Regions from separate parts of the Sporomusa aerivorans genome, predicted to be linked through region 3. Evidence: riboswitches for the same ligand, from Rfam matches in the RefSeq annotation. Region 3 holds a riboswitch; each other region holds the start of a gene.
The links. Region 3 has a riboswitch for cobalamin ahead of cobI (precorrin-2 C(20)-methyltransferase). Riboswitches for the same ligand answer to the same signal wherever they lie in the genome.
Positions count from the first base shown of each region.

Region 1: another riboswitch for cobalamin. It lies ahead of SATMO3_RS05495 (TonB-dependent receptor plug domain-containing protein); the one in region 3 lies ahead of cobI (precorrin-2 C(20)-methyltransferase).
Region 2: another riboswitch for cobalamin. It lies ahead of nikB (nickel ABC transporter permease); the one in region 3 lies ahead of cobI (precorrin-2 C(20)-methyltransferase).
Region 4: another riboswitch for cobalamin. It lies ahead of cobT (nicotinate-nucleotide--dimethylbenzimidazole phosphoribosyltransferase); the one in region 3 lies ahead of cobI (precorrin-2 C(20)-methyltransferase).

Region 1 covers NZ_CP156926.1:1,240,088-1,247,787, forward strand. The annotation lists gene SATMO3_RS05475 (ABC transporter substrate-binding protein) at 71-1,030, shown strand; gene SATMO3_RS05480 (FecCD family ABC transporter permease) at 1,054-2,088, shown strand; gene cobN (cobaltochelatase subunit CobN) at 2,118-5,804, shown strand; cobalamin riboswitch at 5,846-6,024, shown strand; gene SATMO3_RS05490 (hypothetical protein) at 6,135-6,305, opposite strand; gene SATMO3_RS05495 (TonB-dependent receptor plug domain-containing protein) at 6,393-7,700, shown strand, end outside.
Region 2 covers NZ_CP156926.1:1,027,569-1,035,720, forward strand. The annotation lists gene SATMO3_RS04645 (TolC family protein) at 1-860, shown strand, start outside; gene SATMO3_RS04650 (efflux RND transporter periplasmic adaptor subunit) at 879-1,976, shown strand; gene SATMO3_RS04655 (ABC transporter ATP-binding protein) at 2,010-2,693, shown strand; gene SATMO3_RS04660 (ABC transporter permease) at 2,695-3,909, shown strand; cobalamin riboswitch at 4,351-4,548, shown strand; gene nikB (nickel ABC transporter permease) at 4,731-5,672, shown strand; gene nikC (nickel transporter permease) at 5,673-6,494, shown strand; gene SATMO3_RS04675 (ABC transporter substrate-binding protein) at 6,521-8,092, shown strand; gene SATMO3_RS04680 (ABC transporter ATP-binding protein) at 8,114-8,152, shown strand, end outside.
Region 3 covers NZ_CP156926.1:6,038,731-6,046,882, reverse strand. The annotation lists gene SATMO3_RS28825 (magnesium transporter CorA family protein) at 1-485, opposite strand, end outside; gene SATMO3_RS28820 (EutN/CcmL family microcompartment protein) at 495-797, opposite strand; cobalamin riboswitch at 1,085-1,269, shown strand; gene cobI (precorrin-2 C(20)-methyltransferase) at 1,380-2,102, shown strand; gene SATMO3_RS28810 (FecCD family ABC transporter permease) at 2,099-3,154, shown strand; gene SATMO3_RS28805 (ABC transporter ATP-binding protein) at 3,165-3,926, shown strand; gene SATMO3_RS28800 (ABC transporter substrate-binding protein) at 4,141-5,043, shown strand; gene SATMO3_RS28795 (ferrous iron transport protein A) at 5,183-5,401, shown strand; gene feoB (ferrous iron transport protein B) at 5,471-7,318, shown strand; gene SATMO3_RS28785 (P-II family nitrogen regulator) at 7,529-7,900, opposite strand; gene SATMO3_RS28780 (P-II family nitrogen regulator) at 8,147-8,152, opposite strand, start outside.
Region 4 covers NZ_CP156926.1:5,309,487-5,317,638, forward strand. The annotation lists gene SATMO3_RS25415 (mannitol dehydrogenase family protein) at 1-522, opposite strand, end outside; gene uxuA (mannonate dehydratase) at 593-1,678, opposite strand; gene SATMO3_RS25425 (GntR family transcriptional regulator) at 1,796-2,503, opposite strand; gene SATMO3_RS25430 (nicotinate-nucleotide--dimethylbenzimidazole phosphoribosyltransferase) at 2,928-3,986, opposite strand; gene cobT (nicotinate-nucleotide--dimethylbenzimidazole phosphoribosyltransferase) at 3,979-5,019, opposite strand; cobalamin riboswitch at 5,171-5,365, opposite strand; gene lplT (lysophospholipid transporter LplT) at 5,496-6,659, opposite strand; gene SATMO3_RS25445 (AMP-binding protein) at 6,652-8,152, opposite strand, start outside.

The sequences.
Region 1 (7,700 bases), 1.7 Mb from region 3:
GCAGACCTCTTCCGTTTTATACGGGAGAGGTCTTTTGATGTCTTAGTGAGTTTACAATGAGGAATAGAAAATGAAACAGTTTTTATATCTGGCGGCTCTTTGCTCGCTTTGTCTGCTGCTTACCGGCTGCCCCGCCAGACCGGTTGCCGATAAAACGGTCAGTGCCCGCAGCGGTTATACTGTAACGGACGATAGCGGGTATACCATGCTGCTGGCGGATAAGCCCAAACGCATTGTGTCGCTTGCTTATAGCGTGGATGAGATTATTTTGGAACTGGTGGCGCAGGAGCGGATTCTGGCTTTTAGCCGGCATGCCGGCGATCCGGAAATCACTTTTATTACCGCCGAGCAGGCTGCCAGAGTGGGTCAACGGGCCGTACCCTATGCCGAGGCGCTCATTGCGCTCCGGCCGGATCTGATCTTAGCGGCGCCAGGTACCCTGCGGCCGGAAGCAGTACAGACACTGAGAGAAGTCGGCATTCCTGTATATATTTCCAAAAGTCCGAAAAACTTGCCGGAGGTTAAACAAAGAATTATAAGTTTAGCCCGCGCGGTGCGGGAAGAGGAACAGGGGCAGCGCATGATTGCCCAAATGGAAAAGCGGTTGCGGCAAATTGAAGCAAGATTGGTCCCAGTCACTCCGGCTAACAGCAAATGTGCGATGGCTTTTGATTTTATCGGTGTTATCGGCAACAGAAACAATTTGCTGGCAGATATCTTCCAATATGCCCATTTGCGTAACGGCGCTCTCCTGGCCGGCAGCGACCAGGGCGAAAACCGCCTGTCCAAGGAACAAATTATTGCCGCAAATCCGGATATCTTTCTTTTGCCTACCTGGAATTATGACGGGCACAGTGATGTCGACACCTACCGGCGGCAGATTATGACAGATCCGGCCCTGCAGCATGTTGCCGCCGTTCGCAATGATCAGGTGAAGCTGGTTTCCGACCGCTTTCGCTACGTAGGTTCGCAGCATGTTGTTGAGAGTATTGAGGTATTCGCCCGGACAGCCTATCCGGAGCTTTTTTAATTTTTTTCATAAAGAAGGTCATCATGCTGACGCTATATAAACGAAATCAGAGCAAGATTCTCCTGCTGCTGGCAGCTTTTTTGCTTGCCACAAGTCTCTCGCTTATGCTGGGGCAGGTTGAAATTCCTTTAGCCGGGACAGTTGCTGTGCTGGGCTATCAGCTATATCTGCCTGGCTTCGGTGCAGACGATTTTACGCTGGAGCAACAGTCTATTTTGTGGCAGATACGTATGCCGCGCACTTTGATTGGCATCATGGCCGGCGCCGCCCTGGCTGTTTCCGGTGCCGTCATGCAGGGGATTTTCGGCAATTATTTGGCAGATCCCGGTATTATCGGCGTATCAGGCGGTGCGGCTGCCGGCGCCGTCATTGCCATTGCTTCCGGCATTGGATTTTTGAATCTTTTTTATATGCCGCTGTTTGCTTTCATTGGTGCGGTATGCGCTGCCGGTATCACTGTCTCGCTGGTGATGCGGCAGGGAAAGATTCCGGTGATGCCGCTGCTTTTGGCCGGCGTGGCCGTAAGTATAATCTCAGGCGCCTTTACTGCCGGCATCTTAACCTATATTAACGAACAGAAGGTGCAGCAGTATCTGTTCTGGATGATCGGCAGTCTTGATTTCCGGCGCTGGGAACATGTATATATCGCTTTCTGGCCCATTAGCCTGGGGATTGCCCTGCTGATTTTGCTGTCGCGCCATCTTAACATTCTTGTCTTGGGGGAAACGGAGGCAAGGGCTGTAGGCCTGGCAATCGTTCCTTACCGGCTGCTTTTACTGCTGATCGCTTCCCTGATTGCGGCCACGGCAGTCTGTGTCAGCGGTAATATCGGCTTTGTCGGTCTGGTAATACCGCATATCTCCCGCCTGCTGGTAGGTCCGGATCATCGTCTGCTGCTGCCCTACAGCGCTCTGACCGGCGGCACGTTCTTACTGCTGTGCGACACGCTGGGCCGGATTTTACTTTGTCCCCTGGAAATACGTGTAGGCATTATGACGGCCGTGGTAGGCGTTCCTTACTTCTTATATTTGTTAAGAACCATGCACAGATCATCCTGAAGTTTCTACTGTGCCAAAGGAGTTTTGGTATGACGACGATAAGTATTTTTACCAATGTGGAAAGACAATGTACGATGCTGCGGCAGGCCGGAAAATATCTTACAGACAGCAAAACTGTTTCCTTGGACCTGCATATTTATTTCTTTAATGACACTGTTGCCTGGAGTGCGCAATATGAGTCTTTGCTCGCCAACAGTGACGTGGTCGTTTTCCTGTGGCAAGGTCCTGTTTATGAATGTGAACTGGCAGGCAAGGCCTTGCAGCTGTTAAAGAACCAGGGCAACGGTTTATATGCCTTCCTGTCAACGGCCGACAGCAGCCAATGCACGGTCAGCGGCTTTGCGGACGAGGAACTGAAGCGAATACGCGATTATATCCTGTTCAGCGGCAGCAGCAACTACCAGAGCCTCTTACTTTGGCTGGCAAGTAAGACCGGCCGGGCAGCGCCGGACTATAAGCTGCCGGCGGAACTTGTCTGGCACGGCATCTATCAGCCAGAGGTCAAAGGAAGAGAGGATCGTCCCCTTGTCGGTATTCTGTTTTCGCGTGAGGTGTGGATATGGCAGGATACAGCCTATCTTGATGCCGTCATCAATGCTTTACGTTGCCGGGGGCTGGACGTGCTGCCCGTATTTGGCCTCTGGGAGGATAATAAGGACCTGAATGCGGCGGGAATCAGCCAGGCGGTGCAAAAGTTTTTTTACCGGCAGGGGCAAGTCGTTGTTTCCGCAGTAATCAATACCTTTAGAGTAGGTCTGACCATGAGCCGGCAAAACCTGCCGGGATTTCTACGCGAGCTCAATGTGCCGGTCATTCAGGCCTATACGCTGGTACGGTCGCAGGCGGAGTGGCAGGCGGGCTTTACCGGCATGAACCCGGTAGAGCTTTCGGTCAATGTTGTGCAGCCGGAGTTTGACGGCGTTATTCACGGCGGCGTAGTTGCCGGTACAGAACCCAGCGGCGGCGGCCTGAAACGGTATTTGCCGGTACCGGAGCGGGTGGAGGCGCTGGCCGATAAAGTGAAAAAGTGGGTTAATTTACGCTGCAAAGACAATGCGCAGAAAAAGGTCGCCATTGTTTTTCACAATTATCCGCCGACAAATGCCAATATCGGTAATGCGCTGGGCCTGGATTCGCCGGCCAGTGTTGCCGTTTTGTTAAAAAAGATGGCCGAACACGGCTATACAATTGCCAGGCTCCCGGCCGGCGGGCATGAACTCATGGAGGAGCTTTTGGCCGGTGTGACGAATGACCGGAGATTTCTCAACGACGAACAAATAAATAAAGTGGTGGGCACCGTCGGCCAAGCCGATTACAAAACCTGGTTTGACAAGCTCGATAGGACAACCCGGGATGATTTAAGCAACGAATGGGGACTGCCGCCGGGAGATGTGTTTTTTGCCAATGACAGCCTGCTGGTTCCGGGAGTGCTGAACGGCAATATCCTGCTTACCCTGCAGCCCCCGCGCGGCTTTGGCGAGGAGCCCGGCAAGATTCTTCATTCGCCGACCTGTCCGCCGCCGCATCATTATTTTGCTTTTTATGCCTGGATCAGGGATGTCTGGCAGGCCGATGCGGTTATTCATGTGGGCACGCACGGTTCTCTGGAATGGCTGCCGGGAAAAAATGCCGGTCTGTCCCGCACCTGTTATCCGGAGCTTGCCTTACAGGATTTGCCGAATATTTATCCGTATTATGTCACGATTGTCGGCGAAGGCATTCAGGCCAAACGGCGGGGCGCCGCCTGCCTTATCGGGCATCTTTGCCCGCCGATGAGTCATGCCGATACGTATGAAGAGTTAGCCGAACTGGAAGTGCTTTTGGATGAATATGCGCATTACCGGGAGGAGCAGCCGGCTAATGCCGTACTGATTGGCGAGCAGATTAGCGCGAAAATAGCCGCCCTGCATCTGGAGGAAGATTTGCCCAGGCCGGCCGGGCAGTCGCTGGCCGACTATATTTTGCGCATTCATGCTTACCTTGAGACTTTGAAGCACATGCAAATACGTGTTGGCCTCCACACTCTGGGCGAGGCGCCGCAGGCTTACAAGCTAACTGAATTTATTCTGGCGCTCACCCGGGTGGAAAACGGGAATATTCCTTCGCTGCCGGATGTGATTGCCAGGGCTTATGGTTATGATTATCACCAAATGGTTGAGCGAAGCGGCCAGTTACTGCCTGACGGCAGCGGCAGCTATGCCAGGCTGATTGATGAAATCTGGCTGAGATGTAAAGCGATGGTCGGCTGTTTGCAGGACAATAATTTTTCCGAGTCAGGCATTGCCGCAGTGTTTCAGCTGCCGCAGGTTAAGGAGCTTACGCTTACGGCCGCGGCAACTGAAGAGCTGACAGCCGTTGTGAATTATATATGCAAAGAACTGGCGGTGAATTTGGCCGCTACGGTACACGAGATCACCAATACGCTGCGGGCTTTAAACGGGGAATATATTGCGCCCGGCCCGGGCGGTGCACCCAGCAATGGCCGGGCGGATATCCTGCCGACAGGCCGTAATTTTTATGGCGTTGATCCCCAGAATCTGCCGACGCCGGCAGCCTGGGAGATCGGCAAGACCCTGGCCGAGCAGGTAATCACCCGCTACATTGCCGAGGAAGGGACGTATCCCGAGAGTATCGGCATGGTATTTTGGTCTGATTCCAATATGCGGACAAACGGGCAATGCATTGCCGAACTGCTGTACCTGATGGGGGTCAGGCCTGTCTGGCAGAAGGGCAGCCGCCGGGTTACCGGTCTGGCAGTCATTGCGCTGCCGGAACTAAAACGGCCGCGGATTGATGTTATGGCCCGGGTAAGCGGGTTGTTTCGCGACACGCTGCCCAGCGTCATCACTTTAATGGAAAAAGCTGCCGCGCTGGTAGCCGAACTGGATGAGCCGGAGGAAATGAATTTTGTTAAAAAACATATTAAAGCAGACAGTGCCGCCTTGGAAGCGCAGGGCGTAGAAAAAGAGCTTGCCCGTCAGCAGGCCGGTTACCGTATTTTCGGCTGTCCGCCTGGTGGCTACGGCGCCGGTGTTGCCGCGCTCTTAGAGGCGAAAAACTGGGAGAATGTGCATGATATGGCTGAGGTCTATGTACGGTGGGGCGCGCATGTATATGGCTCCGAGCAGCAGGGGACTTTTCTACCGCACCTGTTCCGGCAAAGGCTGGGCACCGTGGATATCACCATCAAGAACATTGATAATCATGAAGTGCATTTGCTCAATTCGGATGACTTTAATGCCTATTGCGGCGGCATGAACGCTGCCGTACGCAGTATCCGCGGCAAAGCACCGCGCTGCTATATCGGTGACAGCACCGATCACAGCCATACAGAAACCAAAAGTCTTACGGAAGAATTCAGACGTGTATTGCGCGGGGAATCACTAAATCCCAAGTTTATCCAAGGCATGAAAAAACATGGCTACAAAGGGGCGGCGGACTTGGCGGCCTTAGTGAATCACTGCTATGGCTGGGACGCAACCAGTGAAGTCATGCAAGACTGGATGTATGAAGGGCTGGCGGACAAGCTGGCCTTAGACAGCGATATGCAGGCGTGGATGAAAGCAGTTAACCCGTGGGCCCTGCAGAGGATTGCCGAGAAGCTGCTTGAGGCGCAGCGTCGCGGTATGTGGGCCGCCAAACCGGCAACGAAACAAGCCTTGGAACAACTGTATCTTGCTATTGAAGGTGAGCTGGAGGAACGGGCAGATCAATAAGCCAGCTTTAGTAATAACTCATAAGTGATCTGCTTATGTAACTAAATATACGGAAATCAGGTGCCGCAAGGCTTAATAGAGAAGTCCGGTGTGATGCCGGCACGGTCTCGCCACTGTAAAAGGGAGCCACTTCAAAGGATGCCACTGGGAATTTTCCTGGGAAGGCTTGGAGGCGCAATGAACTTGAGTCAGGATAACTGCCTGGTTGATATTACTTTTATTCCCTGCGAGCGACAGGGGGTTTAGTGTGTTTGGCATGGCTTGCTTTTGCTTTACATTGATAAGGCCCCTCCTGCATTTACAGGAAGGGTCTTTTATTTGTCCTGTTAGCTAGCCACCGCCTGGGTTGGTTAAGTCAGCAGCGGTTGCCGCTTTGCCTGCTGCCCGATACACAAGCCGTGTTTTTTTGAAAATAAAAGCTGCTATTGCATGACCTGAAAGCATGGATGCACAGCAAGCTGTTATTTTAAACTGAAAGAAAGTATGACTTTCTTTCAGCATAAAGGCAACATCGGCTTCCGCCTTCGCCAAAGGCTTGGGACAAGCCGTGTTTCTTTATAATTTATTTAGTGAGAGGGGAAATTATTTTTGAAAAAGAAATGTCTTGTGAAACCGGTTCTGTGGAAAAAAGTGATGTTAGCTCTGCTGTTGGCCAACAGCGTCTTTTTTCCGGCTGGTACCGCTCTGGCTGATGCTGAGGAGGAAGCGGACAATTTTACGCTGGATTCGGTGGTGGTTACGGCCCAAAGAAGCGAGACCAAGGACTTAAGGACGCCGGCGGCGGTAACGGTTATTACCGCCAAAGACCTTGCAGAAACCGGTGCGGTAAATGTTTTTGACGCTTTGGAGCATACCATCGGCTTTAACAGCATGTCTTATGGCCCGGCAGGTATGGAATATGGCATGTCTGCCGGTCGGACCCTTGTGCGTGGCCTCGATAAGGGAACGCTGGTTCTGGTCAACGGTGCTCCGGTCAATTTGTTGAACTATAATAGCTCCACCGGCATTCCGCTGGCAGCGGTCGAACGAATTGAAGTGATCAGGGGGGCAGGAGCCACCCTGTACGGTTCGGAAGCATTAGCCGGAGTGGTAAATATTATTACCAAAAAGCCGGGCGGAGCCCAGCAAAACACAGTGAGCATAACGGACGGCAACTATAGTAAAAGCTGGTCTGTAAGCTCGCAATTCGGCGACAGTGCTATTTATCTGAACCGGGATTATGTTGGTGATGTTGACAGGACTTCCAGAGCGAATATTACTACTAAAAGTAATGGAACAGTACAGCCATGGGGTTTAGACAAAGGTACCAAGGACAGTGTTTATTTTACAACGCAGTTAAGCGACAAGTTGAATCTTAACTGGTCGTATACCGATCTGGAGTCCAATCGTCCCCGGTATAATGTCAATGGTTCCCGTCCTCTGTTATATAGATATAATGATACCCGGAATAATATCAATTTGATCTATGACGACAAAGAAGATAATTTTAAATCGGTGCTGTCTTTTAACAAAAGACGGGCTTTTGCCGATAAATATACCTATGCAAGCAAGATATGGAGCGTTAGTGAGCGGTATGATATGTACGGCATAAACTGGGATAACCAGAAGACCTGGAATCTCAGAAATGACCTGGACACGTTGATTGCCGGCGTTACGCTGGCGAACGAGCATTATCATGATCCTTCCACCGATCATGCGGCCGTTCGCAAAAATGCCCTGCGTAACAGCCTCGCCGTATATGGCGCTTATACCTATGCTGTTAATCCTGACTTTAGTGCAACCTTAGGTCTGCGCGAGCATTTTATTGATGATTATGCCAAGTCGATAAGCACTTTCTTGCCACAATTCCAAACCCTTTATAAAATAAATAACAATACTTCCTGGTACACCAATGTC
Region 2 (8,152 bases), 1.5 Mb from region 3:
ACAGTGTGCTGGAAGCCAAGAACATGCTGGCCGTAAATGAAGAGAGCGTCAGCAACCTGCGGGCTCACGCCAATATCGTGCAGGCGAAATACCAGGAGGGTGTCGCCGCCAAATCAGAGGTTCTGCGTTCGGAGGTTGAGGTCGCCAACGCCGAGCAAAATCTGATTAAAGCGCAAAACCAGTATGAATTAGCGGTCTCCAGCCTGCTTACAACCTTAAATATGGATGGCGACACTGAAATTACACTCAAGGGTGAACTTAATTACCTGGCTGACAGCAGAACGCTGGCAGACTCCATTACCCAGGCCAAGCAAAACCGGCCGGAAGTGGGCCAGGCGCAACTAAGTATCGACAGCGCCAATAAGGGCATCGAGATTGCCGAAAGCAACAAACGTCCGTCTGTCTCCCTGTCGGCGTCTACCGGCTGGAACGATTCGGTAGTGCCTAAGGGCAGCGACAAAGATAACTGGTCGGTGGGGGCTTCAGCCAGCTGGAACATTTTTGACGCCGGCGTAACCAAGTCGCAGGTCAACAAGGCTGAATCTTCCTTAGCCAAGGCCAAATTGCAGGCCGAACAGACCATAGATGCTGTCGAGCAGGAAGTCCGTCAAAGCTATCTTAGCATGAAAGAGGCTGAGAAACGCCTGCAAACGACAGAGGTAACCGTCAATAAGGCCAACGAGGATCTCTATATTGCCCAGGAAACGTATAAAGCCGGTGTGAACACTAATCTTGACGTCTTTGACGCGCAACTGGCATTAACGCAGGCCAAAACCAATCATGTTCAGGCTTTGTATGACTACAATGTCAACAAGGCCAAACTGGATAAAGCTATGGGCGTAAAAGCCGGTAGCCTATAAGGGCGGAGGGAATTTTTTGTGAACACATTGTGGCAAAAAGTTAAAAACCATAAGACCATCCTTGTTGTAGCTCTTATTGCCGTGGCTGCAAGTGCGGGCGGCTGGTATTACTACCAAAGTAAAAGCAAGACGGCAACTGCGCCGCTTACGACCATTCAGGCCGAACGCCGGGATCTCACCTCGGTAGTTGCGGCAACCGGCACCATTAAAGCGGTAAACTCGGTTGATATCAGCTCTAAAATAACGGCTCACATCAAAGAGGTTAAGGTTAAAGAGAATGAAGAGGTAGAGGCGGGAGAAGAGCTGGTTATTCTGGAGGACACCGGCCTGCAGGCGCAGGTAACCCAGGCGAAGGAGCGGCTTGACAATGCCGCCATAAAATACCAGCGGACTTCCCACCTGACCGGTATTGGCGGTTCAACCAAGGAGCAGCTTGATAACGCCAGCATGGACTATAAGATCGCCCAGGCCAATTATGATGAAGTAATGTCAAAACTTGACGATACCATTATTGTGTCGCCAATGGCCGGCAGTGTTATCGGCAAGCCGCTGTCGGCCGGGGAACTGGTGGCCCAGGGGGTCAATAATCCGACTGTTATTTTGACTGTGGCCGATATGTCCAAGATGCAAATTGAAGCCAACGTGGACCAGACCGATATTGGTAAAATTGCTATGGGGCAAAAGGTTAGCTTTACGGTTGACGCTTATCCCGGAAAAGAGTTTAGCGGAGTTGTTACTACTATCTCCCGTAAAGCCGTAGTTTCCCAAAATGTTACCTACTACCCGGTAACTATTGACGTTACCAATGCCGAAAATCTCCTGAACCCGGGTATGGTTGCCAGAGTATCGGTCACTGTCAGTGAGAGTAAAGGTGCGCTGACCTTGCCGCTGTCGGCCATCCGTTCAGATAAGAACGGTAAATATGTAGTGGTTGCCGGACCAAACGGTCAGACCAGGAATGAGCCTGTGACAACCGGCAATACCGGTGATGACAGAGTTGAGATTTTGAGTGGCGTAAACGAAGGCGACAAGGTTGTCTTAGCGCAGGTAAAAGTACAGACGCAGGGACAAACAGGCAGTCAGGGAAACCGTCAGGGTGGCGGCCGAATGTTCTAAGAACAGGGCTAGCTGGATTAAGGAGGTCATAACGTGACAATTGCATTAGCCAATATAACGAAAACCTATCAAATGGGCGACACGCTGGTGGCCGCTCTGGCGGGAGTCAGCCTTGATATCCGTGAAGGAGAATTTACGGCGATCATGGGTCCGTCAGGTTCCGGTAAATCAACGTTAATGAATATTCTGGGCTGTTTAGACCGGCCGACTACCGGTTCTTACAAGCTTGACGGACAGGAAGTGGCCACCTTAAGTGACGACGAACTGGCGTCAACCCGGAATAAGAAGATCGGTTTTGTGTTCCAGAATTTTAATCTGCTGCCCCGGATTACGGCGCTTGACAATGTGGCTTTGCCGCTGGTTTACGCCGGGGTTGCAGCCAAGGAACGGAAAGAGCGGGCCGCCGCCGCCCTGGCGTCGGTCGGCCTTGAAAAAAGAATGGATCACCTGCCGAACGAACTTTCCGGCGGTCAGCGCCAGCGGGTGGCCATTGCCCGGGCGCTGGTCAATGAGCCGACTATTATCATGGCGGACGAACCTACCGGTGCGCTTGATACCAAGTCGGGTGACGAAGTTATGGATATCTTTAAGACGCTCAATTCTTATGGACGTACCATCATTCTCGTAACGCACGAGCCTGATATTGCCGCCCATGCCAAGCGGGTGATTCATGTCCGGGACGGGCTGATCGTCCGGGATACAGAAAGGATTGAGTAATGTGTTCTGGGAAAGTGTCAAGATTGCTTTAGACGCACTTGTATCCAACAAGCTACGCTCAATCCTTACCATGCTGGGGATCATCATCGGGGTCGGCGCCGTTATTGCCATGGTGTCGATTGGTATGGGGGTCAGGGATAAGATATCCAGCTCCATTGCCAGCCTGGGCAGCAACCTGATTATTGTTATGCCGGGAGCGGCTTCTTCCTCCGGGGTGCGGCAGGCCGCCGGCTCCAATATTACCCTGACGCTGAAGGATTCCGAGGCGATTGCCCGGGAGGTTGACGGCATCGGCGCTGTTGCGCCCAGTGTCAGCAAGCAGTATCAGATGGTAGCCGGCAATATGAACTGGACTACCAGTGTCCAGGGGACGACGCCGGAATATACAGAAGTCCGTAATTTAAGTGTGCAGGCCGGCAGCTTTATTACCGATGACGATGTGGACAGCCGTAACCGGGTAGCCGTCATCGGTACTACAGTGGCCGCCAATTTGTTTGACACGCAAAATCCGATCGGTAAGAGTATTCGTATTAATAACGCACCCTTTACGGTAATTGGTGTGCTGGAAAGCAAGGGGCAGTCGGCCGGCGGGCAAGACCAGGACGACACGGTCATCATCCCGCTTACCACCGCTCAGGAACGCATGATGGGGATTACCTACGTGCAGACCATCAGTGTCCAGGCCGCTAATGCCGAAGTGGTGGACCAGGTTCAGGATGGCATTACCAGCCTCTTGCGGGCCCGTCACGGCATTACCGCCGACAAAGACGATGACTTTACCGTGCGTAATCTGGCCAGCGTCATGGCTACCGCCCAGGAAACGACAGCGACCATTACCCTGCTGTTAGGCAGTATAGCGGCCATTTCCCTTTTGGTCGGCGGTATCGGCATTATGAACATTATGCTGGTGTCTGTCACCGAGCGAACCCGGGAGATTGGTATCCGCAAGGCCCTGGGAGCCAGATATGCCAATATCCTCATGCAGTTTCTCATTGAAGCCATTGTTATCGGCGTCATTGGCGGGGCAATCGGCATCGCCACAGGAATTGGCGCTTCATATGCCATTTCCTCTGTTGCCGGCTGGAATACCGTGATTACATCCATGCCGATTATCATATCATTCGCGTTTTCCGTTGGGATTGGCCTGTTTTTTGGACTTTACCCTGCCCGGAAGGCCGCACTATTGAATCCGATTGATGCATTGCGGTATGAATAATTAAATAAATATAAAATAGTTATACAATCTACTGACAAATTGGCAGTAGATTTTTTTTATCCAGAATAAAATGCAATGATAAATGTTGCGGAAAAAGCGACGCATTGTCGCCAATCGCCTGCAATACAGACGATAAAGTAGACTTAGCTTCAGATGGGGTTTTAACCCCACCTGAAGTTTAGTCGCCCTTATCCAGGAACTTAGCCGCACTTATCTCCCGCTTATAGATGTAGGAGTCTTAGTGCGGGTTAGTTACAGGATAAATGAGTTATAACTCACGTAGTGTAGTTTGTATCAAAAATCGTCATCGTCAATAAAAACAAAGGATATATTGATTATTTATAGTTAATATAGTAAAATATTGGATTGACAAATGCCAAAGCGCATTTATATAATAGTAAACATAATATTTAATGGCTAATTTTGCTTATTAATGACAATTTTATATAGAACGTTATAAGTGTCGGCAGCATTTGCTGCTGAGCGATGAGAGGAAAACGGGTGAAAATCCTGTGCTGTCCCGCAGCTGTAAATAGGGAGCCTGCTTCAAAAGAGCGTCACTGGAGGAAACTCTGGGAAGACGGAAGCGAAGGTTATGATCTATGAGCCAGAAAGCCTGCTTATAATAAGATTCATTGTTGACTTACGAGTGATAAGGAAATGGATGTGTAGGCGCAGTCTATGCTTTTTCTGATTGTCTGCATATAACTGCACTGCGCCTGAATGGGCAGTCTGTCTGTATCCGTATAGAATCCTTTTCTTTTAGTTAAGAAAACGATTCTATACGGATTTTTATTTTTTGACAGAGAGGAGATGGTGATTTGAAGAGAAAAGAGCTTGTGCATCGCTTGGCGCAGATGGTTATTACTCTTCTCGGTGTCAGCTTCCTGACGTTTTGTCTGATGTATCTGTCGCCGGGAGATCCGGTAGAGATGCTGCTGGAGGTGGGCGATACCATTGTTTCGGAGGAAACGATTGCCGAGACGCGGGCACAGCTGGGGCTGGATCAGCCGTTTCATGTACAGTACGTCCGCTGGCTTGCCGGTGTTTTGCAGGGGGATATGGGCATGTCCTATTCGGCGAAGATGCCGGTAGCCGACCGGCTCTGGCAATGCCTGCCGGGAACGTTGGTACTGGCAGGCTCGGCTCTGGTAATGATGCTGTTGATCTCGGTTCCGTGCGGGATCCTGTCGGCGGTATATCGAAACCGTACCGCTGATTATCTGATTCGCGGCATTTCGTTTTTAGGCGTGTCTATGCCGAGCTTTTGGGTAGGGCTTATCCTGCTGTACGTTTTGGGGCTGAAGCTGAGGCTTTTCCCGATAGCAGGCGGTGTGGTGTCGCCGGACCGGATGGTGCTTCCCGCGTTAACGCTGGCCATTGCGATGTCGGCTAAATACACGCGGCAGGTGCGTACGGCGGTTTTGGAGGAACTGGGACAGGATTATATCATTGGTGCCCGGACGCGAGGCTTTCCCATGCGGAAAATTCTCTGGCGGCATGTGCTGCCGAATGCATGTCTGCCGCTCATTACGCTCCTGGGCCTGTCGATTGGCTGGCTGTTGGGCGGCGTGGCTGTTATTGAGATGGTCTTCTCCTGGCCGGGACTTGGCAAGATGGCTGTACATGCCATAGAGATGCGTGATTATCCGCTGGTACAGGGCTTTGTCCTCTGGATTGCTGTTTTGTATATGGGGATTAATCTGCTGGTTGATATCTCCTATACATATCTTGATCCGCGGCTGAAGAAAGGAGGGCGCTGAGTGTCGTTTTGGACAAAAGATAAATTCCTGTTTGGACTGTTTACGTTTTTGGTTCTAATGATTGCAGGCCTGGCGGTATTGGCGCCATGGCTGGCTCCTTACGACCCGTATGATGCGGTGATGCGGCAGTCGCTGCAGGCGCCGTCGGCGGAGCACCTGTTCGGTACGGACAAGCTCGGGCGTGACTGCTTATCGCGAATTCTCTACGGGACGCGGACCTCCCTTTTAATGACGCTATCGCTAGTCGCCATTATTTCGGTGATAGGGACATTCGTTGGTGTGGTCGCCGGCTACTCGGGCGGCAAGGTGGATACAGTGCTTATGCGCATTGTGGATATGATGCTGGCTTTTCCGGGCATCGTGCTGGCTATTGCCATTGCCGGCATGCTGGGCGGGAATATACTCAATACAATTCTGGCGCTGGCGGCCGTGAGCTGGACAAAATATGCGCGTTTGGGACGCAGCCTTACCCTGAAGCTGCGTGAACGTGATTTTATCGCGGCAGCCGTAACCAATGGAACAAGACCGCTCCACATCCTTTGGCGCCATATTTTGCCGAATATCCTGCCAACCATTGTTGTGACGGCCGCCATGGATATCGGTACGATGATCATGGAACTTGCCGGATTGTCCTTTCTGGGCTTTGGCGCGCAGCCGCCGACACCGGAATGGGGGCTTATGCTCAACGAGGGCAGACAGCATATCCAGACGGCTCCCTGGCTGATGATTTATCCGGGGGCTGCGATTCTGGCAGTTGTAGCAATCTTTAACCTTTGGGGAGACAGCCTGCGCGACATCATGGATCCGCAGCGGGCAAACTGAGTGAGAACATAGAAAGGGTGAGGTTTATGAAGGGCTTGGGAAGATTTATTTGTGTGTTGCTGATGATTTGCATGTCGGCGGTCTTTATGGCAGGCTGCGGCGGCAGCGGTAAAAAGGAAGCCGACAAAAAGACACTGAAAATTGGTGTAACAAATTTTGCGGATTCGCTGGAACCGACGGAAAATTATTTTGGCTGGGTGGTCATGCGTTATGGCATGGGGGAAAGCCTGGCAAAATTTGATGAAAAAATGAATGTACAGCCGTGGCTGGCTGAAAGCTGGCAGATCAGCGCTGATCATTTGACATGGACCTTCAAAATCCGAGACGGGGTGAAATTTTCAAACGGAAAGTCGCTGGATGCTGCCGCTGTCAAGGCTTCTCTGGAAAGAGCCTTTGCCAAGAATAAGCGCGCGACGACTTTCTTTAAGTATAAGGACATGAATGCTGACGGTCAGACGCTTACCATCCGTACGGAAAAGCCGGAGCCGAATATGCCGGGATTCTTAGCCGATCCGCTTTTCTTGATTGTAGATGTATCGGCTGAAGCAGGACGTAATTTTGCCAAAGAAGGTCCGATTACCACCGGTCCTTATATGTGCCAGTCCTTCGTCAAGGATAAAGCGGTCATGGTAAAAAATCCGCACTACTGGGACGGCGAAGTGCCGTATGAAACAGTTGAGATCCCGTCCATTGACGATCCGAACACAAGGGCGATGGCTCTGCAGTCCGGCGAGGTAGACATGGCAGTTAACATTGCAGCAGGCGACATCGGCCTCTTTAATGATACCGCAAAGTTTCATATCGACAGAATTTCCTCGCTGCGCACAGTACTTGCACGTATTAGCCAGCAGGGAGTCCTGGGCGACCCCAAGGTTCGTGCGGCTTTCATCAGCGCTTGCGACAGAAAGGCGTACAATGAGGTTATTCTGAAAGGAACTTTTATTGAAGGCAAGGCGCCTGTACCGCCGTCTATGGATTACGGCTTTGACCAGCTCAAGGATCCGAACAGCTACAATGTTGAACGGGCGAAACAGCTTTTGGCTCAAGCCGGCTGGAAAGATACGGACGGCGATGGCATACTCGAAAAGGACGGCAAGAAGCTCACTGTAGATTTTGTAGTGTACAACAGCCGCGCGGAGCTGCCGATTTATGCTGAGGCCGTGCAGTCAGATACGAAGAAGGTTGGCTTTGATGTAAAAATCAAGACAGTAGATTATAATTTGATCGACAAAATGGGGATTAACGGCGATTATGGCCTTTTGATATCGAATATCACGACGGCAAATACCGGTGATCCGGAGATCTTTTTGAACTGGTACTGGCGAACGAATAAAAACGGCGATAACCCCCAGAATGGCTCAGGCTATAGTAATCCGGAGCTGGATGCGAAGTTTGCCCAGCTCTCCACAGAGTTCGACCATCAAAAGCGCCGTCAGCTCATCGTCGACATTCAGCAGATCATCATGAACGATGGCGCGGCTCTTTTCCTGGGTTATCCGGAAACCAACATCATCAGCTCGACCTCGATTGCAGGCGCGAAGATGTATCCGTCCGATTATTACTGGCTGACCAATAAGATTAGACCGGCAAAAAAATAGATCGCGTGAAGGAGAACTGAGATGTTGATAGAGGTATCGGAGCTTTCGGTATCCTACGCG
Region 3 (8,152 bases):
TTGGTGGTGGATTTGCGTAAATGCACTTCAATTTCATCAGTGCGCTGCCGAATGGAGTGAATATGCCGCAAAAAAGCATTGCCTGCCTGATAAAGTATCTGGAAAAAGAACCGGGAACACTTGCGGGTGTCGAATTCGGGGCCGACATTGTCAGGAATAAGCGTGGAAGGTTCCAGGCTTATTGTGATGGTTAATTCCGGTGCTAAAATGATGCTGAGTGGAATTGTATCGTACTGATCGGCACTGCGAGCTAACGGTATGTTAATGATAATAAGCACACACCGGTCATGGAGTAAAACACGCGGACAGCTGTCTTCTTCAAAAGCATAGCGCAATAGCTTATCCGGGATCGCCGTGGTCGATGAGATCAAAGCAAATTCCCCGTTCGAAGGCTGGGCGGCTTTCAGCCAGGCGCCCTTTAAGACTGAAGGGTCAAAGGGAACTTCCTCTAAGCCTGTAGCGCTGCTGCGGTAGGTTGTCAGCATAGCGGCGGCCTATACCTTATTGACCCAGTATTGTGATTTGGAAATACCCTCCAGTTCGATGTGTTCAACAATACCGACTATGGCAGCATCCACGGCGCTGTCTTCGTTTTGCATAATTCTGCGGGCCGAGCTGCCTGTCAGTACCAGCACGGTTTCGCCGTTGCCCGCTCCTACAGTATCAACGGCCACTTGTAAACTAATTGTATTCATGCCATCCAGATTCAAGGGCTGTACGATGAGCAGCTTGCTGCCGATAAGGGTATCATTTTTCGTTGGAGCGACAACCGTGCCGACGACTTTACCAAGCCACATAATAATCCTCTCCTAAAAGTAAGCTTAGTCTTCCAAAAAGGGATTACCCTCATCGGAAAGTTATAAAAGGATATATGATACTATATTTTTGACTAAGGGCCCTGTTTCCTATGTGGTTTTTTGTGCTATCATAGTGGATTATTGCGGCTGAGAATAAGCTGGGCGGAACTGCACTATAACTATGCCAGGAAAGCGTCGGAAAAACCTGGAAAAGCAGCGGCTTCCAGGGGTATTAGCGGTAAACTATAATTTTCTTGACTTTTCGTAAAGTTAATCATACAATCTAAGTAACTAAACATGGAACAGGTGCCCGATTGGGCTTAATAGGGAAGCCGGTTTAAATCCGGCACGGTCCCGCCGCTGTGATGGGGAGCCAACTGCAACAAGCCACTGAAATAGTGTACTATTTTGGGAAGGCGCAGTTTGGCTATGAACCTAAGTCAGAAGATCTGCCTGTTTGACAATCACCGTTTTTCACCCACGAGCGATGGGGAGGGGGTTTGCGCGTTAGCTTGGGCAAAATTCTCTGTCATACCGTTACGGTGACAGGGATTTATTTATTTTAAGGAGTTGTTTTAGATTATGGCAGGGATTTTTTACGGCGTTGGTGTAGGGCCTGGCGACCCCGAATTACTCACTTTGAAAGCTATTAATGCAATAAAGTCGGCAGATGTGGTTATTGCTCCCCGTACCGAAAAAAAGGACGAGAGTACAGCTTTGTCCATTGCCAGGCCGTATCTGCAGGAAGGCACCGAGATTTTGGAACTGGTATTCCCGATGAACTATAACGCGCAGGCATTGTCAGATGCCTGGGTCAATAATAAAACCACTATCCTGAAGTTATTGGACAGTGGTAAAAAAGTGGCTTTTCTTACACTGGGTGATCCCATGCTGTACAGTACCTACATGTATGTTTACCGGCTGCTTGAGGCTTCCGGTCATCAAATTGTTAACATTCCCGGCGTTAATTCTTTTTCGGCAATCGGCAACCGCCTAGGTGTGCCGTTGGCAGAAGGCGGCGACATCTTAAGCATTGTTCCGGCCACTATTGATGATGAACGGTTGGAAAAGGTGCTGGAAGTTTCCGATAATGTTGTGCTTATGAAGGTATATAAGAACTATACAGACATTGTTGAAAAACTGCATAAACACGGCATGGTGGAAAATGCCGTGATGGTTTCCAAATGCGGTCTGGAAGGCGAGGAAATTGTCCATGACCTGGCAGCCGCCGGCACACAAAAGGTGAATTATCTGTCAACCATTCTGACAAAACGCTCCAAAGTGAGTAAACACGCATTGGCATGAGTAGTACATTAACGGCGCTCCTTAGCCGTCAGCGCTCCAAAACCCGCCTGGCGGGGGGGATACTGCTGGCGGCTATGGCGCTGTTTACTTTGGCCGCTGTTGGTTTTGGACGTGCTGATATCAGTATGATTGATGTGGCCTCTGTTATTTACGGTAAAATATCGGGCAGCTCTGACGCCTACAGCCATATTGGCGCAGCCAAGACGGCTATTATCTGGGATATTCGGCTGCCGCGCATTTTAGCGGCCGTTGCCGTCGGCGGCGGTCTGGCTGTGGCCGGTGTGGTGTTTCAGGCGCTGTTAATGAATCCGCTGGCTGATTCCTACACCATGGGAGTATCTACCGGTGCGGCTTTTGGCGCCAGTGTGGCTATCTATTTGAATATTTTTACGCAGGGAGGCCTGCCGGTTACGGTGTTTGCTTTTGGCGGCGCGGTAGCTACTCTTCTTGTCGTCATGTCCATGGCCCGGGTAGGCGGCTATGTTTCTTCGGCCAATCTGGTGATTGCCGGGATTATTGTCAGCAGTATTTTATCGGCCGCTATCAGTATGGTCAAAAGTCTGGCCGGTGAACAGGTCTCAGCCATTGTATCCTGGCTCATTGGCAGTCTGGCCGCTAAAAGCTGGGAGCATGTCCTCTACGGCTGGCCGCTGATTTTATTTGCCTGTTGTCTGTGCTATTATTATGCCGAAGACCTTAATATTGTTTCTCTGGGTGACCGGGAGGCCCGCAGCCTGGGGATTAACGCTTCCCGCCTACGGACAATTCTTTTGGCGGCTGGGGCGCTGATTACGGCGGTATGTGTGGCCATTGGCGGCATTATTGGTTTTGTCGGTCTTATTGTACCTCATATGGTCAGGATGCTGACCGGATCGGATAATAAGGCGCTTATCCCCCTCTCAGGGCTTACCGGCGGCATTCTTTTACTTACCGCCGATACCTTTGGCCGTTCAGTCGGCAATATCGAAATTCCGGTCGGTGTATTGACAACCCTTTTGGGCGGTCCCTTTTTTGTTTATATATTCAGGATGCGCAACAAGACGCTGCAATAGGAGCGTTACTATGATAAAAATTGAAAATGTTAGTTTTAATTATGCGGCCAAAGAGGTTCTCAGAGATATCAATCTCGAGATCAGGCAAGGCAGTTTCAGTGGCATCGTCGGACCAAACGGTTCAGGCAAAACAACACTGCTAAATATTATCACCGGACAGTTACCGGCTGCAGCCGGAACAATAATGCTAAAAGGGCGGGATATCGGTTCTTATCGGATTGAAGAACTGGCCCGCCATATTGCTATTGTACCGCAAAATATGGATATACGCTTTCCCTATACCTGCCTGGAGATAGTAAGTATGGGACGGACACCGTTTAAATCAAGGCTCTCTGGCCTTACCGACGAGGACCTGACCATCATTGAAAATGCCATGCGTCTTACAGACACACTGGATTTTGCCGGCCGGCTGGTTACCGAACTCAGCGGCGGCGAGCGCCAGCGGGTGCTTTTTGCCAAAGCGCTGGCGCAAAAACCCGAGATTTTATTCTTGGACGAGTCGTTTTCCAATATGGATATTTATTACAGCATTAAGTGTCTCAACCTTTTAAGGGAACTTTGCGCCAGTCAGGGATTGACGGTTGTGGCCATTATCCATGACCTGAACCTGGTAAGCGCCTTTTGTTCCGACGCTGCGGTTTTAAAAGCAGGGCGGCTGGTACAGTACGGCAAGGCGCCTGCTGTGCTCGCGCCGGAGCTTATCCGGGAAATTTTCAACATTCGGGTTGTCCGGGCCGGTGAGACAGGACTTGCTGTGCTTGCCGACATATAAGAACAAGAGTTGCTCCTGCCTCGATAGAAAATCCAATAAAGGATTATTGTCCAGACAGGGAGTTGGTAACGCTTCGCCGCTGGTGCTTAATCTACGCTGTTACCAGCACCCTGTTTGAAAATCTTTATTGGCTGTCATATATATTTAATGGGGGATTAGTCAATGAAAAGCAAACTATGGATGGTTGTGATTTTTGTTCTATTGGCGTTAGTCTTTGCCGCTGAGTGCGGCGCCAGCAAACCGAGTCGCTGGCACTGGTGACGGGACGATAAGAATAACCGATGACTTAAATCAGACCATTGTCCTTAAAGCACCTGCCAAGCGTATCATTTCGCTGTATTCAGCTCATACCGAAAATCTTTTGGCATTGGGGCTGGAGGCTGAAATCATCGGTGTCAGTACCACGGAAACCGAGCCGGCAGCTAAGAATAAACCCGCTTTCGACTATCGCGCCGACCCGGAAAAGGTCCTGGCGGCCCAGCCTGATCTAGTTGTCATCAGGCCCTTTGTCAAACAAAGCAATCCTGATTTCGTCAAAACACTTGAGCAGGCCAATATCAAGGTTGTCTGTCTCTATCCCGAGAAATTTGAGGAATTTGACAGTTATATTCAGAAGCTGGCGGTACTGACCGGCCGGGAACAGCAGGCTGCCGACAAGTTAGCGGCTTTCCATAATAAGCTCAAGACGGTGGCTGAACATATTGCCAAGGTACAGGCTAAGAAACGAGTGTATTTTGAAGCAACGGCTACCGAATACCGGACCATTACTGTCGACAGTATGCCGGGTACGGTGCTTAAGCTGGCCGGCGGCAGCAATATAGCGGCCGATGCTCAGCCGTTAAAAGCGGCCAGCAGCATTGCCGCCTACGGCAGCGAACGCTTGCTGATGAAAGCGGAGGACATCGATGTTTTTCTGGCGCAGCGCGGTCCTATGAACCCGGGGATAACGCCGGATATTATCAGGCAGCGTCCGGGCTTTGACAAGATCAAGGCTGTGCGGGAAGGAAAAATTTATATTGTGGATGAAAAGCAGGTATCCAGCCCGACTTTCCGGTTGGCCGACAGTGTGGAACAGTTGGCTAAAATGCTATACCCGGAAGTATTTGCCGGCTCGTAAAAATCAAATCCTACTTGACAACTTATGATTAAAACCATATAATGAAATTGATAATAATTGTCAGTTATATAACAATATTGTTGGCAATTATTTTTTACATAACTATTGATAATGATTATCACTATTGGAGGAAACAGTTATGACACTGGCTCAAGCAAAACGAGGTCAACGGCTGTTGATCGCTGCTATTCCCAACCCGACTGTCCGGGCACAAGCAATCCGTTTTGGCATTTCCGAAGGCGCTGAAGTAGAGTGTTATGAGAAGCTGCCGGCAGGTCCTGTGGTTGTTGGCAGAGGCAAGCAGGAGATCGCTATCGGCCGGCGTTTGGCTGAGAGTATTGAAGTAAAGCCGGCCTGAGTGATTAAAAACTATATATAGTAAGGTTTGCAGTCCGGGTGGGACTGCCGTAAGTCATTGGAGGAGAAAATGAGTCACTGTCATGATAATTTAAGTCATATAGACATTCCTGAAGGTGCGAAAAAAATCGTTCTCGTAGGCAACCCGAATGTCGGCAAGTCTGTTTTTTTTAATGCATTAACCGGTATGTATGTGGATGTGTCTAATTTTCCGGGTACAACCGTAGATATATCACACGGACGCTTTAATAAGGATGTAGTAATAGATACTCCCGGCGTATATGGAATTTCCTCATTTAATGATGAAGAAAAGGTAGCCAGGGATGTCATCCTCTCGGCTGATTTAATACTGAACGTAGTGGATGCTGTTCATCTGGAACGCGATTTATTTTTGACCTTGCAGGTCATTGATACAGGTATTCCTACCATTGTTGCCGTTAATATGATGGACGAAGCCGCCGATCAGGGGCTTAAGATCGATATTGATTTACTGGAGCATCTCTTAGGTGTATCGGTGATATCTACGGTGGCAGTAAAGAGCCAGGGAGTTGACGAGGTAAAAAAACGCTTGTACGAAGCCCGTACAGGTATTATTCCTGTAGACCTTAAGAGTCACTTGCAGGGCATGCTTAACCGGATTGGTTCCTGGGGGGAAGCCCTGCTGGTACTGGAAGGTGATCCGCATATCGCTGAACGTCACGGCGTACCTGCCGGCGACATGCGGGAAGAAATCTATTATGCCCGGCGGCACCGGGTAAATGACATTGTTAATCATGTAGTAAGCCAGACTGAGGAAGGCGCCAGTTTTGGCACCAAACTGGGACGATATATGCTCAGACCCTGGACAGGTATTCCGATTTTTGCTGCAGTGCTGTATGCCATGTACTATCTAATCGGGGTAGTTGTCGCCCAGGATATTGTTGGTTTTACCGAAGAAACCGTGATGCAGGGCCTCTATGAGCCGGCAGTGCGGGGGTTGATCGGACAATATATTAGTGAAGAATCTGTGCTTGGGACCATCCTGATCGGGGAATTCGGCCTTTTAACTATGACGGTCACCTATATTCTCGGGCTATTGCTGCCGCTGGTGGTAGGTTTCTACCTGGCGCTGTCCATTATGGAAGACTCCGGTTACCTGCCGCGGCTGGCTACCCTAGTTGACAGAATTATGACCAGTATAGGCCTGAACGGACGGGCGATTATTCCGCTGATCCTGGGATTTGGCTGTGTTACTATGGCCACCATTACTACCCGGATTTTAGGGACGAAGCGTGAACGGACAATAGCCACTGCTGTGCTAGGACTGGCCGTGCCCTGTTCGGCGCAGCTGGGGGTTATCGCCGGTATGCTGGCCGGAATTGGCACCACCTATATTGCAATTTATCTTGTCGTGATCCTGCTGGTGCTGGGCGTAACCGGCAAGCTTTTACACAAAGTATTGCCAGGTGAGTCTTCCGATCTGCTGATCGACTTACCGCCTATCCGCTTACCGCGCGGCGAAAATGTACTAAAGAAAACGATTACCAAGTCCTATGCTTTTTTGCTGGAAGCTACTCCGCTGTTCATGCTGGGAGCGTTGATTATTTCCATATTACAGATCAGCGGCCTCCTGGATGGCATTCAGGCAGCCCTGGCGCCAGTAACGGAAGGTATGCTGAAATTGCCTAAGGAAACGGCTACCGCCTTTATTATGGGGCTTATCCGCCGCGACTTTGGTGCGGCAGGGTTAACGGATATGGATCTTACCCCGGCTCAAACCTTAGTGTCTTTAGTAACGATTACTCTGTTTGTGCCTTGTGTTGCATCAGTTATCGTAATGTTTAAAGAACGCGGCAATAAGGAAGGCGCCCTGATCTGGGTCAGCTCCTGGGTATTTGCTTTTGTTATCGGTGCGATTGTAGCTGCTTTTGTTATTTAGTCTTTTCGTGAGGTGATTGGTATGGAGCGGCAAATTTGTCCCCAGTGCAAAATGACTTGTGAAGAGGGGGAAATACGTTGTCCCCGTTGCCACAAACTGCTCTTAACCGGTTGTAACGGAAATTGCAGTAACTGTAAAGCAAAAAATAAATGTTCGGAATAAAAATGGCCACAGAGTCAGTATGCTGACTCTGTGGCCATTATAAATCTGCTACTTAGGCATATCGGCCGGATCAATGATGGCGATATCGCCTTCTTCGCCGGTGCGGATGCGGACTGCGTTAGTGATCGGGTAGACGAAGATTTTTCCGTCACCGATTTTGCCGGTATGGCAGGCTTTCTTGGCGGCCTCAAGCACTTGCTCCACAGGAACTTCGCAGACAACGATTTCGATTTTAACTTTGGGGACCAGATTGACGCTATATTCCTGACCCCGGTACACTTCGGTGTGTCCTTTGGTCAGGCCGCAGCCATAAACTTGTGTTACGGTCATACCGGTCACGCCGATTTTGTTCATAGCTGTTTTCAGGTCTTCCAGTTTCTCCGGCCGGGTAATGATATCAATTTTAGTAATTGGTCGCATGTGGTTTCCTCCTCAATGAGAGTAACAATTATTTATAGTGTAAGTCATCAGGGGACTTTTGGCAACAATTTCATAAGGTGAATGAAGTCTGGCAAAAACCCCCGAAGGCCGCCTATTGAGGAGATACATAAAAGCGAAGGTGGAAGCCGATGTTGCTCTAATCCGGACGAAAGCTATACTTTCTATAGGACAACAAAGAACCCCAGAGTTAGTTTGTATGCTAACTCTGGGGTCGCACCAGCTTATTTAGTC
Region 4 (8,152 bases), 730 kb from region 3:
CTTGGGCTTCTCCGGCCCGCTTGTCATATCAGATTGAACCTCGGCACTATAATCACCGGCGGCGTTTTTTAGGCTATAGCCTTTCTCAGTTATGGTAAAACTGGCTATTTGCAAGGCTGGATTGGAAAATATGTTCTGGAGCCGCTGCCAGTCCTTTGCCCGGGCAGGATCGCCTACCAGACTTTCACTAAGACTGGCAATAACCTTTTTCGCTAAGCTGCCGTCGGTATTCATAACGGCCAGCAGACCGAGATTATCATAAGGTGCGTAAATCTTATCAATAATTTCATGGTCATAGGTTTCGGCAACAACAATCCCGGTTTTTACCGTACCTTCGTTTAGCAGCCTTTGCTGCAGCATGGCAATAAATCCACGAAAAATATTACCGGCGCCAAAATGGACCCAGGTCGGATTCTCCCTGGTTAGAGCAGCCATTTGCTCGTAATCAAACTGGATTGTTTCAATACCTGCCTGTTCCCAGGCATCTGCATTCTTTATACTTTCTTTACTGAGAGTAAGCACATTACGGCTCCTTTCCCATAATCAATGACAGTTTCTTCAGAGTTTTGCATAGTCTTCATTCCGGATAGTATCAAATACCCGGAGCCTTCGCGCATCTGTCAATTGCATCCCATAATCCGTTCAAATAGACGGCTCCCAGCGCCCGGTCGTAGAGTCCGTAGCCCGGCATGCCCTCTTCACCCCAGATCATCCTGCCGTGATCCGGCCGCAGCGGTCCGGTAAAGTCGGCGTCATAGAGCGCTTTCATAATAGCGTACATATCCAGCGAAGAGTCGTCGGCCTTATGCGCTACCTCGCTAAATACACCCGGTTCATAGATTTTGATGTTACGCACATGGGCAAAATGCAGGCGGCCCGTTCTCGCAAAATGGCCAAAAATTTCGGGCATGTTATTAGCGGGGTTGGCCCCCAGTGAGCCACTGCACAAGGCCAGACCGTTGGCAGGACTGTCCACCAGTTTGACTATGCGCTCCAGATTGACTTTGCTTGTTACTATACGCGGCAAACCAAACACGGACCAGGGCGGATCATCCGGGTGAATAGCCATCTTGATGCCGCATTCCTCGGCAGTGGGAATAACGCCTGCCAGAAAATACTTAAGATTGGCGAACAACTTCTCTTCATCAACATCCTGGTATAGTTCAAACGACTTTTTAATGGTAGCCAGCCGGTCTTTTTCCCAGCCGGGAAGTTCAAACCCGTTGGCCCCCTTCTCCATGTCGGCTACTAATTTGGCCGGCTCTAATCCCTTGATTACTTTTTCATTATAGAAAAGAGCGGTTGATCCGTCAGGCAATTCCTTTGCCAGTTCGGTACGGGTCCAGTCAAAAACAGGCATAAAATTGTAGCACACAACCTCGACACCGGCTTTGGCTAAATTCTTCAGCGTAATGCAGTAATTTTCGATATACCGGTCCCGTGAGGGCAAACCTAGCTTGATATCCTCATGGACGTTTACACTTTCTACTGTCTTAAAAGTGAGGCCGGCTGCTTCAATCTGGCTTTTAATCGCCAGAATATCTTCATAAGGCCATACTTCTCCTACCGGAATATGATAGATGGCGCTAACCACATTTTTCATGCCGGGAATTTGCCTGATATAGCTCAGGGGAATCTTATCCAGCTTACTACCATACCAGCGAAACGACATTAGCATAACTTATCCTCCTTATTTTTGAGCCTATTTTATAGCCGGCAGCCAGGATGCAGCCAAGCGGTATCAAGCGTTACACGGCATTACTGGCATCTTGCCGGAAATATACCAGGGTTAGATTCATATAGAAAAGGGTTGCCGTTTTATCTGCATGAAATAATCACTATGCTCGGCCCGCAAGTGTTCCAGATCAACAACCACTTTGTTAAGATGCACATCGATAATTTTGGCGCCAAGGACTATATCCTGCTCACTTATGGCTCTGACCAATTCCCGGTGTTGCACAAGCAATTGGTCCCATTCAAAGGCTTTATCTTTCAAATTCAAAATCCTTACCCGATTGTAGTGAGCATTCATAAGCTGCAGCATATTCCAGGTACGGCTTTTTTTGCAGCCCTTGAAAATTATGCCATGCATCGCTTCGTCCAATTCAAAAAAACGGAGATAATTTTTCTCGCTAATACATAATTCCTGCAAAGCCAACGAGGATTGCAGTTGAAACAATTCTTCGGCAGGAAACTGCGTACAGGCATGCTGAATGATTTCCTTCTCCAGTGTTTCGCGGACAAACTTGGATTCTTCCACCTGCTCCGTATCAATGAGAGAAACATACGTCCCCTTTTGCGGAATAATATCCAGCAAATTCTCCTGCGCCAGCTTAATAAACGCTTCTCTGACCGGCGTCCGGCTTACTTGCAATTGCGTTGCCACATCCTGCTCGGATATATTCTGGCCGGGAGGAAGGTTTAAATGGATAATGTTTAGCTTTAAAAATCTGTATACATATTCACGAATAGACTCCTGAGGGTTCTGTTCGATAAGCAGCAAATCATAACCCCTCCTCGTTTTTGTTTTCTACCATACTACCATACTAGCATATCTATTGTATTCTGACAATATTAAAAATGCAGAAGGCTCTTTACCCGCGAAGCCGGGACTCGCCTTCTGCATACTATCTACGTACAGCTACCGCTTACCAAAATAACTGCTATTAATAGCTTTATCGGCAATCTCCAGCCCTGCACGGCAAAATTTTTACCGGTATTGAGCAACTTGCGCCCCATGTCGGACCGCCCCTATTCCTCGCCAGTCACACCCATAAGGTAGGCGATTGTCGGCATAATATCGATTGGCCGCCGATAGTCCTTATTTCCTGGCGGACAAGTTCTTCTGGTATATAAGCAATGGAACCCGGTGATGGTTATCATACCACCAGTCTTCGGCCGGCTGAATACTTTGTATCTCCTGGGTATTAATCCCTGACACTATGGCTTTGCTTTAATGCCCCCGGTCCGTCCTGGGCAACTGCAACCTCTGCTTCACCGAAAGTTTTCATATCATTGATAACATGCAGTGAAGCGTTAACCAATGACATCCCCATCGCCGCCCCGGTTCCCTCCCCCAAATTCATGTCCAGTTTAAGGTAGGCCGGTAGCTCTAGCAATTCCAAAGCTGCCCGGTGCGCCGGCTCAGCGGCGAAATGCGAACCCAGCAGGTAGTCTTTCACTTGCGGCGCCAGCTTGACGGCTATGAGAGCTGCCGCACTGGTAGCAAGACCGTCCAGTACGATTGCAGCCCGCCCCGCAGCCGCCCCTAAAATAACGCCAACCAAGCCGGCCATGGTCAAACTGCCCACTTTTCTTAACACTGCAAGCGGTTCCTCGGGAGAGGTTGAGTTGACTGCCAGGGCTGTACTGACCAATTCGGCTTCATAGCCGGATAATTCCGCAAGTACACTGGCATTGTAGCAAGCGGTAACAGCCACTGCCGGTAACAGTCCGGCGGTCCCCATTTCGCCCAGACCAATTACCTGTACACCCTGCGCGATTTCTTCCCGGGCAACTTCGATTCCTGTTTGCACAGCCTGCAGCACCTGCTCACTGGTCATAGCCGGCCCTTTCGTTATATTTCCGGTGCCATAGGCCAATTTTTCATGACGTACAGCAGGCAACGGCGGCAAATCAACTGCTACGCCAATATCCACTAAAACCGGCTTAGCTTTGACATGTTCGGCAAACACATTAATAGCCGCGCTGCCCTGACAGAAGCCGGCGATCCGCTGCTGGGTCGTAACTTGCGCCTTATTCCAGGCCAAATCAGCCGCCACTCCGTTATCAGCCGCCATAATGACAATGCTTTTGTTCAGGCTGCGCGGGCGGGAATTGCCGGTAATTCCCGCCAATTGCCTGACGATATGCTCGAAAGAATATAAACTGTTAAGCGGCTTGGTTAAGTTATCCAAACGCACCTGGCAGCGTTCCATAGCCGGCTCATCCAAAGGTTTTATTGCCGCAATAATATCTTTAAGCATGAGTCTGACCTCCTGTAGTGCCCAGCAATTTAATGGCCGCCCGCAACATATCAATGGCTACCGAAGCGCCAATCCCCTCACCGAGACGGACCCCCATATCCAGGCAGGCCTCCAGATTAAGATGGCGTAAAGCGATAATGTGAGCCGGCTCGCCGGACAGATGCGAGGCAAATATATACTTTTGACAGACAGGCTGGATGGCGTTGGCGATTAAAGCCGCCGCCGTGGTATTGAGTCCGTCAATCATCACAGCGCAGCGGTTGGCGGCGCAGCCTAAAACGACACCGGCCAATGCACCGATTTCAAACCCGCCTACCTTGGCCAATACATCAAGTCCGTCGCCGGCATCCGGTTTATTAAGCTCCAGCGCGCGGCGGACAACACCGATTTTAACCTCAAGCCGGCTGTCTGAGATTCCCGTTCCCCGCCCGGTGATCTGCTCGGGCGACAATCCGGTGAATGCGCCGACAATGGCGGCGCTGGCCGTTGTGTTGCCAATCCCCATTTCACCAAGGCTGAAACAGGTAGCGCCCTCACCTACTTTAGTGTTCACAATTTCAATACCGGTTTCAATAGCCTGTATGGCTTCGTCCCGCGTCATCGCGGGTCCCTGGGTAAAATCCCTGGTGCCATAAGCAATTTTCCGGTGCCACAGACCGGGAACATGGGATAAATCACCGGCCACGCCCATGTCAACCACGACCATGTCTGATTGGCTGAAATTAGCGAAGGCATTGGCACTGGCCCCTTTGGAGATAAGGTAATTGGCAGTCATATGCATAGTCGTCTCTATAGGATAAGCGCTTACGACCTGGCGGGCCACACCGTGATCGGCCGAGGCCACTACCATGCAGCTGCGCGGCAGGCGCGGCTCAAGCTCTCCGGTTATGCCGGCGTATTGTCTGACCATCTGTTCCAGCCGGCCAAGACTGCCTGCCGGACGAATCACGCTGTCCAGGCGGGCTTGTATCTGCTGCATAATGGCGGTATCCGGAGCAGTGATTTTAGCTAGGGTTGCTTGCAATAAATCCATAATAACCTCCATTGTTTTGTATGATTTACGCTGTAGGTATAAGATAAGACATGCGATTGCTTCGGTGTATCTCCTTGCAACGACCGGAGCGGGTGGGTAAAAAACAAAGGGCTTTTTTGGTGTACCCAAAAAAGCCCTCTTTTCCATGAAGGTTTGGCAAACGGTGTAAGGCAGGTCTCCTGGCTCCCGGTTCATCGACGCTTGCGCCTTCCCCTTGACGAGTGGCAAATGCAAGTTCTCCTCCGGTACAGTGGCGGGCCCGCGCGTATGTATGGCTTGGCCATACTCAGACTTCCCTATTCTCCTCCGGCAGTTAACCGGCGGCACCTTAACCGCGCATATGTAACTCTAACTGTGGACATTATAGCAAAGCAATCGCTCTGGCGTCAATATATATTGAATGATACTTTCCAGCAGAGTGTCATAGGGGGCGGGGTTGCCGACATAAAACAATCGCCGTCAAAATGGTGTAAAAATCACGCTTTTTTAGTTACCAGCCAAAACATATAACTAACCAAAAACAGCAGAAAACAAGCCGTAGCCCCTAAACACACATTGGTTGCAACCCCTGCTTTGGTCGCCAGCGTGTACAGGCCGACTCCTAAAAACATAAAGGTATTTTCCATGAAATTCTGAACGGCGATGGTTTTGCCTGCACCGATGGTATGGTGACCTACCTGCTGCAGGCAGGCGTTCATGGGAACTATGTATATCCCGCCCAGCGCTCCGACAATAAGCAGCCCGGCTACGGCTACCGGCAGGCTGGTAATCTTAAGAAATCCTAATATAGCTAACCCCATCGCCAAACCGAACCAAACGGTACGTTGATAGTTTCTGATACTAATCAGATAAGGTGTAACCAATGCGCCGACAGCAATGCCTACGCCGGTAACAGCGATAATCATACTGATAGCGGTACCACTGGTTATCCCCAAAGTAAGCGGTACCCACGCAAAGATAATCATCCGGAGCACAGCCGAAGCCATCCAGAAGGAGCCTGTCCCGATCAGGGAGTAATGACTCTGCGGATTACGCAAGAGTACAGCCGTATCTGCAAAAAATTCACTAATTGCACGGTTGTAGCCGATACTTCTATTACCCGCGTCTTTAGGTATGATGATATTAATGCCAATGGATGAGGCATATAAAAGCGCACAAGTTCCCAGTGCCAGGGTTATGGACAGATCGGAAAGGAAACCGCCGGCTACCGACCCGGCTAAAATAGCTAGAATTGTATAACTTTCCAGACCGGCATTGGCTCTAAGCAGTTCATCCCCGTTGCGGGTAAGAAATGGTAATATACCGTATTTGGCGGGACTATAGATAACCGCCCCCAGGCCTACGGCCGCATAGCTGAGCGCAGGATCAAAGCCAACAAACAATAGCAACACACCGGCGGTTTTTACGATATTGCCAATGATAAGAACTTCAGCCTTGGGCTTCCTATCGGCCAAACGTCCGACCCAGGGTGATAACATAATATAAGAGGCTAAAAAAATAGTTTGTACAAAAGAAAGGTAAAAGTCCGGATAACCATCCCGCCTAATTATGGCTAGAATAATAAATAGTATCATGTTGTCCACGAACGCTGACAGAAATTGAGCGGTAAACAGCGCCCTCAGCGGCGACAGTCTAGGCATCTTCTTGCGCCTCCTTTACTGCCAAGCCTTTAAGGGTGACATAGTCGGTTTTACCGCTGCCCAACAGAGGTAATTTATCCATTACAATAACTTCCGCCGGCATTGCCAGCATACTCTGACGGGACTGACCCATAAACGCCCGGAGCGCCTGTTTGGAAGCATTGGGGTGCATCGTATAGAGTATGATTTTCTCCCCTTTTTTATCATCCGGTACATTAATAGCTGCGTTGCGGTCGGTGCCGAAGCATTTTTCGGCGGCTTTTTCAACGGCATCCAGACTAATCATTTCGCCTGAAATTTTAGCAAAGCGCTTGAGCCGCGATTTGATACTGACGAAACCTTCACTGTCAATACTCACAATGTCGCCGCAATCGTACCATACCGGCGCCGGTATAAAACCTTTGCCATACAGCAGATATCCGGCCATGACATTAGGGCCTTTTACTATTAGATTGCCGCCGGCTTCAATCCCCGGCACCGCATCAGTACGGTATTCGATACCGGGCAGGAATCTGCCTACTGTTCCAGCCCGATTGAACAATGGCGAATTCAGGCTTAACACCGGCGCCGTCTCGGTAGTGCCGTAACCTTCAAATATACGGATACCAAACTTATCTTGCCACATTTGGCGTACCTCGTCCTTAAGTTTCTCGCCACCGGCCAAAACATAGCGCAAACTGTAAAAATCATAGTGATGGGCGTATTTGGCGTAACCGTACAGGAATGTTGGCGTACCCAACAACAAGGTCACATTCCGGTCATAAGCAACTTCCGGCAGCATTTTATAGTGCAGGGGACTCGGATAAAGAAATACTTCAACACCATTAAGTACCGGCAACAAGGTGCCGGCTGTAAGGCCAAAGGAGTGGAACATCGGCAGCGCATTCAGCATCTTATCCCGCTGCGTGTAATCTATTACGCTGGATACCTGATTAATATTGGCAAGGATATTTTCGTGGCGCAGAACTACCCCTTTAGGTTTGCTCTCGCTGCCGCTGGTAAACAGGATCAGGCTGCCTTCCCCGGCTGCCTTTTCACCGCTAAGGTATTTATATAGGCCTGTCAATTTATCAATAAGGCCAATCTCCCCCCTGACATCTTCCAGGTAAATAATCCTGAACTTGTCAGCCAATCTTGCCGCCAATTCCTCAAGCTTTCCTTTTTCGATAAACGTGCGGGAGGTAAGAATGGTTTTGACTGCGGCGGTTTCACTGCAGTCAATGTTGTTTGCGGCCCCGGCGCTAAAGTTGAGAATAGCCGGCGTCTTGGCAAGATAAAACAGCGAAAACAAAGCTAACACATGACCGATGGAGTTAGGCAGCATAACGCCGACAGTTTCTTCCTTGTCTAAGATGCTCTTTAATCTGCCACCCAAAATGTAACTGCCAATAATGGCTTGTCGATAACTGACCGTACCGGTTATATCCTCGGCCATGATTTTGCTGCTGCCATGCAGCCTGCCGGCCGCATGCAATTTGTCAAATAAGTTGGTG